One region of the Shewanella halotolerans genome, then DNA from elsewhere that is predicted to be linked to it. Evidence: predicted binding sites of a transcription regulator. Region 1 holds the regulator's gene; each other region holds the start of a gene.
The links. Region 1 encodes sigma-54, which starts transcription at its own class of promoters, with help from an activator protein. Its sites were predicted from a motif close to GTTGGCACGNNNNTNGNNT; they were not measured.

Region 1 (2,201 bases):
CTTAGGTGAACAATTCAAGCTATAGTTAATCTTATAATGGGGCCACAGAGGAAAAACCACGCGTTAATTGTGGCCTTAGGAACTATCCGATATATTTGTCCGGCACATATAGCCAGAGCTTTCTCATTTTATAATTAGAAACAAGGGAATAGCAGTACGATGAAAGCGTCACTTCAGCTCAAAATGGGTCAGCATCTCACCATGACGCCCCAGCTACAGCAGGCCATACGTCTGTTGCAGTTGTCGTCATTAGAGTTGCAGCAGGAGATCCAGCAGGCATTAGAATCCAACCCGTTACTGGAGTTGGATGAAGAGCAGGAGAGCGCCAGCATCGAGCTGCAAGACGATAGCGTCAGCGACAGCTTCGACAACAAGTACGACGACAAGATAGAGCTGGATTCGAGCCAGGATAACTCAGGGGTCGAGACCTCAGATGCCCTGACTCAAGATTCCATGCCAGACGAGTTGCCGGTAGATACCACCTGGGATGAGGTCTACACCGCCTCACCAAACTCAAGCTCGGGCGCCATGCGCGACGACGACATGCCTTTTCAGGGCGAGACCAGCGAAGGTCTGTATGAACACCTGGAATGGCAGAAGAACCTGACCCCTTTTTCCGATAACGACCTGGCCATCGCTACCGCCATCATCGACGCTATCGACGAGCGCGGTTACCTCACCCAGACCTGTGAAGATATTCTCGAGGCCATGGGCGACCCTGAGATCGAACTCGACGAGGTCGAGGCGGTGCTCAAACGGGTACAACACTTCGACCCTATTGGCGTGGCGGCCCGCGACCTCAGCGAATGTCTGACGATCCAGCTGGCCCAATACAGTGACGACACGCCGCACATCGCTAACGCCCGCATGCTGATCAAGGAACACCTGGATCTCATCGCCGGACGCGACTTCCGCCTGCTGATGCGCAAGACCAAGCTCAAGGAAGATGAGCTGAGGGATGCCATCGCCCTGATCCAGACCCTGAATCCCCGTCCAGGGCTCGCCATCACCGCCAGCCGCGACGAGTACGTGATCCCAGATGTGACCGTCACCAAGAAGAAGGGACGCTGGGTAGTCGAGCTTAACCCAGACAGCATGCCCAAGATCAACGTCAACCAGCAGTACGCCGCCATGGCCCGCAGCACTAAGAGTCAGGCGGACGGCCAGTTTATTCGCGGCCACCTGCAGGAAGCCAAATGGTTCCTCAAGAGCCTGGAGAGTCGCAACGAGACCCTGCTCAAGGTGACCAACTGTATCGTCGACTTCCAACAAGGCTTCTTCGAATTTGGCGAAGAGGCGATGAAGCCCATGGTACTGAACGACATCGCCGAGGCGGTGGAGATGCATGAATCCACCATCTCACGTGTGACCACGCAAAAATATATGCATACCCCGAGAGGGATCTTCGAGCTTAAATATTTCTTCTCCAGTCACGTCGGTACCGACGATGGCGGAGAGTGCTCTTCAACAGCAATACGTGCCTTCATCAAGAAGCTGGTTGCTGCGGAAAACCAGAAAAAGCCATTGAGCGACAGCAAGATGGCTCAACTCTTGGCCGAACAGGGTATTAAGGTGGCTAGACGCACCATTGCCAAGTATCGCGAGGCAATGCTTATACCGCCCTCGAATCAGCGCAAGAGCTTATAAAACAAACCTGGAAACTGGAGGACTATCTTTATGCAAATAAACCTGACTGGGCACCATATCGAGATCACCCAATCTCTACGAAGCTACATCGAAGAGAAATTCACAAAGCTTGAACGTCATTTCGATCAGATCAATAATGTGCACGTTGTATTAAATGTCGAAAAGTTGCAACAGAAGGTTGAGGCAAAGTTACATCTCCGTGGCGGAGAAGTGTTCGCAACATCCGAACATGCGGACATGTATGCCGCGATAGACTCCCTGATTGACAAACTCGATCGTCAGGTCATTAAACACAAAGAGAAGCTTACTAAACATTAACGATGGAACTGAGTACCATCCTGCGGCCGGAGTGCACCACCTGCGCCACTCCGGGCAGTAAGAAAAAGGTACTGGAGCTTATCAGCGACTTAGCCGCTGTCCAGTACCCCACCCTCTCCTCTCAAGAAATATTTGAAAGCCTTCTGGCTCGAGAGAAAATGGGCAGCACAGGTATAGGCAATGGTATCGCGATTCCTCACGGGCGGCTGACTAACATAGATCAACCCGTGGCCGTA
Region 2 (2,201 bases), 1.4 Mb from region 1:
CTTACTTCTCCTTTTACGCGTTGCTTCATGGTGCGGGATCTAGTTAGATGCCAGGGCGGTATCGCCAGGCAGCAACTTGATGGTGACGCGGCGATCGAAGAAGTCATTTTCGAAGCTCTGTTCATCCTTCACCGGCGCGCTGGCACCATAGGCCTTGGCATCCAGACGGGCCTCATCTACGCCTCTGGATACCAGGTAGCTTCTCACCTCGGCTACGCGCTGCTCGGACAGGGCCTGGTTGTAACTGCTGTCGCCGCGGCGATCGGCGTAGCCGGTGAGATCTAATTTCAGCTGCGGCGAGATCGCCATGGCATCGGCCACCTCGTTGAGCTGGCTCTGAAAGTGCGGCTCGACGGTAGATGAGCCCGTCTTAAACTGGACGTTGAGCCCCAGGGCCAGCTCTTCTAAACGGGTGCCCTGATGCTGTCTAAGCTGTGCCAGTTCCACCTTGGCCTCTTGATACTCCTGCTGCACCGTCAGCAGCGCCTCATTTTGCTGCTTGAGCGCCATCATACGGCTCTCCTGTTCGGCTAACGTGGCCTGCTGCTGTTTGATCTCGCTGTCGTTGGCCACCGTCTGGCCTATCATGCCGCCGGTGAAGGCGCCGATAATCGCCCCCACAGGGCCGGCAACCACGGCGCCCAGCACTATGCCAGAGCCCACACCGATAAGCGCCTCTTCATCGGCCGAGCTGTTACTTGTACTTTGAGTCGCTTGAGTTGCGGGGGCAGCGAAAGCCATTGAGCTGCCAAATAACGAAACACTGATTAATGCGGCAATGATCTGCTTCTTCATGGGAAAATCCTCAAGTTGACATGGATTGGTGAATAAGAACCCTGTGGTTCCTGTCGATGAGGTCATTAAACCTGAGTGAAATGGCAAGTCCGGGGTGCAAAAATGACGATGCGCAGACCAAATGTGGCAAGAAAATGGCTTTTACCCCGAGCCACTTTTCTCCCGAATATTTTGCTGTATAGTCACACTCCAGAAACCCTAAGCTGTAATGGATGGATCATGAAGCGTATTGCAATAGTGGAAGATGAGGCGGCTATCCGCGAAAACTACAAAGAGGTGCTGCAGCAGCAAGGCTACTTTGTGCAGGCGTACGCCAACCGCCCCAGCGCCATGGAGGCCTTCAACACGCGTCTGCCTGACTTAGCAATCATCGACATCGGCCTGGAAGATGAGATAGATGGTGGCTTTACCCTATGCCAGTCACTCAGAGCCATGTCGAACACCCTGCCTATCATCTTTCTGACCGCCAGAGACAGTGACTTCGACACCGTCTGCGGCCTGAGGCTGGGCGCCGACGACTATCTGAGCAAGGATGTCAGCTTCCCCCACCTGATCGCCCGCCTCGCGGCGCTATTTCGACGCTCGGACATCCAAAATGGCGCCAATCCGCAAGATGGCATGATAGAGCACGGCAACCTGACCATAGATGTCAACCGCATCCAGGTCTACTGGAAGCAGCAGCCTATCGAGCTGACGGTCACCGAGTTTTGGATGGTGCACGCCCTGGCCAAACGCCCCGGTCATGTGCGTAGCCGTCAGGCGCTGATGCAGGACGCCAAGATCTATGTAGATGACAGCACCATCACCTCCCACGTGAAGCGGATCCGTAAGAAATTTATCAGCCAGGATCCAGAATTCGATTGCATCGATACCGTCTACGGCATGGGTTACCGCTGGGATACCCAAGACTAAGCATGTTTAATCTGCCCATCGGCCTGCGCACTAAGGTCGCCGTACTCTCACTGTTCCTGCTCTGCCTGCCCTGGCTTGGCTATCAATATGTGTGGGAGATGGAGAAATACCTGCGTCACGGCCAGGAAAAGACCCTGGAAGGCACCACCCAGGCCCTGGCCACCGCCCTGCATGAACGTCCCAAGCTGTTCGACAAGCAGGCGAGCTTCTTGTCACAGGTGAAGAAGGGGCGGGATCTCTACGCCTATCCCTTAACCGGCCCTATCCATCTGGATGGCAAGCTGGGCGAATGGGCCTCTAACCGCCACCGCGCGGTGACCTATGGCGCCGATCACCAGCTATTCAAGGCAGATGACGGCAAGCCACTCAATATCAGTTTCACCCATATGGTGGGCAAGTATGCCGGCTACCTCTATGGCTATTTCGAGGTGACAGATCCTAAAGTGATCTACCGCGGCACCAACAGCCTGCGCATCGACAACAATGATCACTTG
Region 3 (2,201 bases), 940 kb from region 1:
GTGAAGTCCATGTTCACGTCGACCTGGGCGGTAAAGTTCTCCGGTCCCAGAATCGGCATCAGAATCGATTCAATCTTGCTGCGGTATTCGGCTTCTTTCTGCTGCACCAGCTCGAGCTCGCGTCTGGCTCTGGCCGAGCCTGCGGTTTGGCTGCCTGAGTTTAGCAGGCGACCGTTAGCATCGGTGACGGTAACCCGAGTCGGCTCGAGACCGTGCACCGCCGAGGCAACGATATCTACGATGGAATCGACCTCCTCCTGACCCAGACCACCACGACGGGTATTAACCACCACGGTCGCGCTGGGCTTAGAGCGATTGCGGGCAAATACATTCTCTTTAGGAATGGCCAGGATCACCTTGGCTCGGCTGACGCTCTTTAACTCTTCGATGGTGCGCGCCAGATTTTGCTCCTGACTGTTCTTGAGTCTGGCGGCCTCCATGCGCTGGCTCACGCCAAAGCCGCTGTCTTTAGAGAGGTAGTCATCACGGTTAGGCGAGTTATCGATACCGGCGCGGCTCAGCATCATCTTGACGTCTTGGTACTGATCTTCCGGCACCTTGAGCACGTCGACATCGATCTGATAGTTGACCTTGTTCTTGTCCAGCACATCCAGAACCTGCACCATCTCCTGGGTATCCATCTTACCCAGAGGACGGTATTCGGGCTCCTGGGCCCACAACATGACGAAGACGGCCAACGCCAGACAGATAGCCAGCGCCAGGATCATGGTGATCTGTCTGAGCATGTCGACACCGCCAAACATTCCGCCGCTCGGCTTATGTTCTTCTTGTACGCCGCCTGCCAACATATCCTGTGTTGTGCCAGCGCCAGTTCCGACTACCATATCTGTGCTCACGATAAATACCTGCCGTTATCTTTCTTAATCTTTAGGGAGTCCATGCCTAGACAGGCATACTCATGATCTCTTTATAGGCTTCCACCAGCTTGTTGCGCACCTGAACGGTGGCCTCGAATGCCACGCTGGCCTTCTCTCTGGCGATCACGGTATCTGACAGTGTCACCCGGGTGTCGCCCATATCCAGACGTGTCTGCAGCGAGGATGAGGTGGCCTGCAGCGCATTTACATTGCCCACAGCTTCAGACAAGAGGCTGCCAAAGTCGCTACCACTGGTGTTCGCCACCTGCTGGGTGATATTAGGTGTGATCCCATTAGGCTTTATTTCGCCCGTGAGTGTCTGCATCTCTTGCAGTAATGAATTGGCACCTATCTGCATCTTGGCCTCCGCTATCGTCGTGAAATTGACGAAATCTATTCTTATTCAGACCAATGCAATATGTTTGCCAAAAATAGAAAAAGCCGACAAACCCAGATTGGGTGTCGGCTTCGAAATGTTCAAATGGGCGGTGGAGACGCTAAAGCGGCGGTTTGCTTCCTTCACTAACGCAGAACGACCAAAACGGCTACGCCTATCAGGCAGGGATCTGAATACCCATGTCGCGCATACGCGCCATCTTATATCTCAGGGTTCGGGCGCTGATACCCAGCTTTTCGGCCACCTGCTTGCGACTGCCGTTGCACTGATTAAGGGTCTCTAGGATGATCACATGTTCCTGTGCCTTGAGCTCATCCCCCAGCCCCTCAGGCTCGGCTACCTTTTCACTCTCAAAGATAGGTTCCAGCATCACATCCTGAGTATCGATAACGATATCCTTGGCGCAGATGGTGTCGCCTGTCTGTAAGATCAGGGCGCGCTGAACCACGTTATCCAGCTCTCGCACGTTACCCGGCCACCTGTGTCCCAATAGACGCCTGCTTGCCTGATCGTCCAGGCTTGGCGCCACGGCTAAACCGGCAGCCTTGGCATGACGCAACACTAGGTGCCTCGCCAGCGGCAAGATATCCGCCGGGCGTTGATGCAGCGCCGGCCAGGTCAGCGGGAACACATTGATGCGGTAATAGAGGTCTTCCCTAAAATCGCCTTTGGTCGCCATCGCCTTAAGATCTCGGTTAGAGGTGGCCAGCACTCGCACATCGAGTTTGATCGTCTTACGGCCGCCGAGTCGCTCGACTTCTCGCTCTTGCAACACCCTGAGCAGCTTGGCCTGCAGCCCCAAATCCATCTCGGAGATCTCATCGAGCAACAAGGTTCCGCCCTGGGCCTGTTCAAACTTACCGGGACAGGCCTGATAGGCCCCAGTAAAGGCCCCCTTCTCGTAGCCAAACAGTGTGGCTTCGAGC
Region 4 (2,201 bases), 2.1 Mb from region 1:
TTGATCTAGATCAACATGGTCCAATGTAACAAGCTTGTAAAAAAGTGCAAACTTTAATCGATTCGAAACTTTATAAATTTATCGCATACTAAATAGAAGGACCTCATCATCAACAAGCGAGGGATAAGATGGACATCATACAACCGGATCTAGCCACCCTATTTGACCAACTCGGCCTGCCGAGTGAACCAGAAGCCGTTGAGGCTTTCATCAAGCAGCATTCCATCGCCGCGGAGATCCATATCGCCGAGGCCCCCTTTTGGACCCAGGCCCAGAGGCACTTTTTAGCCGAAGCCTTAGCAGAAGATGCCATGTGGACAGAGGTGATCGACCATCTCGATGCCCAGCTTCGTTCCTAGAGGCGAGGCTTAAACACAAATGACTCACGAATGGCTCATACGAAAAAGGCAAGCCGAGTTGGCTTGCCTTTTGGCGAGAGATTATTACATTACATGTTGTGGTAGGCCTTCTCCCCCCAACCCACAACGCGGTTATCTGTGATCACGATAGGCGTGCATTCATCCTTGGTGGTGGTGCCATCTTCACGCGTACGCTGGGTACGGTAGTAGAGCACGTTGATCGTCTTATCTTGCTTGGTATAGGCCTCGTTAAAATCGGCGGTGCCCATAAGTGTCATCACCTGATCGCGCGTCATCCCCAAGGACAACTTAGACAGGTTCACACGATTCTGCTCCTGCACGCGCTCCCAAGAATTGCCCGTGCTCCAGCCCTTGTCGCCTTCACCCACATTTAATACACACCCAGATAGCACTAAACTGGTAGCGCCAAAGACCAATGCTGTTATTAATTTTGTTTTCACTTTCACGTCCTGTTTATCTATTATAACTGGATTCAGGTAAAGCAAAGCTTATGCCAAACAGGCATATTTATATTTTTCAATACCTTGCGTCAATACAAGATTCTAGAGTATGTCAGTCAGGCTAAAAAGTAAGGAATTTCACCAATCATGAGTCCACTCGAACAGGTGCTGGTCGCCGCACGTAAATTGAGTCTGGCGGGTAAGCCTCCCAGCCTGGCATTAATCAAGGCAAGTTTGGGCAACTCGCTTCCCATGCCTATCTTGGTTCAAGGATTACAACGCTTTAAATCTATGTCAGCCGATGAGCAGGCGGCGATAGTGGTAACCTCGACCGCGCCGGCATCAAACGTTCAGAGCGACGATACGATGCTGACGCTGGACCAGCTGGCTGAGCAGGTTGCCAGGCTCACAGCCAATCAACAGGCCTTGGTTGAGCGTATCAGCGAACTCGAAGCCAAATTGAACGACAAGGACGCTCACTGATGCACGTGGTGGAACTCAGATTCGAGTGTTTTGACAACACCACCATCACGGCCGCCGAACGCGCGATTAATGGTCTGCTGGAAGCCTACCGGGCCAATGGCCAGGTACTAGGCCGTGAATTTGCCGTGGCCTTCAACGAAGGGGAGTTCAGGGTGCGCCTGCTGCTGCCAGAAAAGAGTAGCTTGGCCAAACGTTTCAACAGCCCCTGGGTCAATTATGCCCTCGAGGAACTCACCCAGGCCAAGCTGCTACATCCGAGGGAAAAATATATCGGCCAGGACATCAACTCTGAAGTCAGCAGCACAGAGCCCCCCAGCTGGCAACTGCTCTACACCAGCTATGTGCACATGTGCTCGCCGCTACGAAACGGCGATACCCTGCAGCCCATTCCCCTGTATCAGATCCCCGCAACCTCCAACGGCGATCACAAGCGGGTGATCAAGTGGCAAACCGAATGGCAGGCCTGCGATGAGCTGCAGATGGCGGCGGCCACCAAGGCGGAGTTCGCCGCCTTAGATGAATTGAGCCAGTGTGACAGCGATCTGTTTCGCCGTGGCTGGGATCTGCGTGGACGCATCGAATACCTCACTAAGATCCCCACCTACTACTATCTCTACCGCGTGGGCGGCGAGAGCCTGGCCGCCGAGCAGCAAAGGCCCTGTCCACGCTGCGGTAACAGCCACTGGCTATTGGAAACCCCTTTGCTGGACCTGTTCCATTTCAGGTGCGACAACTGCCGCATCGTCTCCAACATCTCCTGGGATCACCTCTAATGGCTGTTCGCGCTCACTCTCTTCTCGCGAGCTAATTATCTTTTAACACGCCGACTATCTCCCTGCGCGCAGGTGCCGCCACATGGTCTTGAGTCGCTGCCAAATCCCGGGATGATCTGTCTCGG

Region 2: a site for sigma-54 is predicted at 918-936, ahead of pdsR (proteobacterial dedicated sortase system response regulator). Genes of this name have one in related genera too.
Region 3: a site for sigma-54 is predicted at 1,290-1,308, ahead of fliE (flagellar hook-basal body complex protein FliE). Genes of this name have one in related genera too.
Region 4: a site for sigma-54 is predicted at 860-878, ahead of K0H81_RS06375 (DUF3192 domain-containing protein). Genes of this name have one in related genera too.

What each region holds. Positions count from the first base shown of each region.
Region 1 is NZ_CP080417.1:3,986,556-3,988,756, forward strand. Features, by position in the region: gene lptB (LPS export ABC transporter ATP-binding protein) at 1-25, shown strand, start outside; gene K0H81_RS17235 (RNA polymerase factor sigma-54) at 160-1,647, shown strand; gene hpf (ribosome hibernation promoting factor) at 1,678-1,965, shown strand; gene ptsN (PTS IIA-like nitrogen regulatory protein PtsN) at 1,968-2,201, shown strand, end outside.
Region 2 is NZ_CP080417.1:2,537,388-2,539,588, forward strand. Features, by position in the region: gene pdsO (sortase-associated OmpA-like protein PdsO) at 40-795, opposite strand; gene pdsR (proteobacterial dedicated sortase system response regulator) at 1,015-1,707, shown strand; gene pdsS (proteobacterial dedicated sortase system histidine kinase) at 1,710-2,201, shown strand, end outside.
Region 3 is NZ_CP080417.1:3,047,505-3,049,705, forward strand. Features, by position in the region: gene fliF (flagellar basal-body MS-ring/collar protein FliF) at 1-845, opposite strand, end outside; gene fliE (flagellar hook-basal body complex protein FliE) at 904-1,236, opposite strand; gene K0H81_RS13235 (sigma-54-dependent transcriptional regulator) at 1,433-2,201, opposite strand, start outside.
Region 4 is NZ_CP080417.1:1,464,221-1,466,421, reverse strand. Features, by position in the region: gene K0H81_RS06380 (DUF2789 domain-containing protein) at 129-359, shown strand; gene K0H81_RS06375 (DUF3192 domain-containing protein) at 449-820, opposite strand; gene K0H81_RS06370 (hypothetical protein) at 968-1,303, shown strand; gene K0H81_RS06365 (Zn-ribbon-containing protein) at 1,303-2,076, shown strand; gene syd (SecY-interacting protein) at 2,131-2,201, opposite strand, start outside.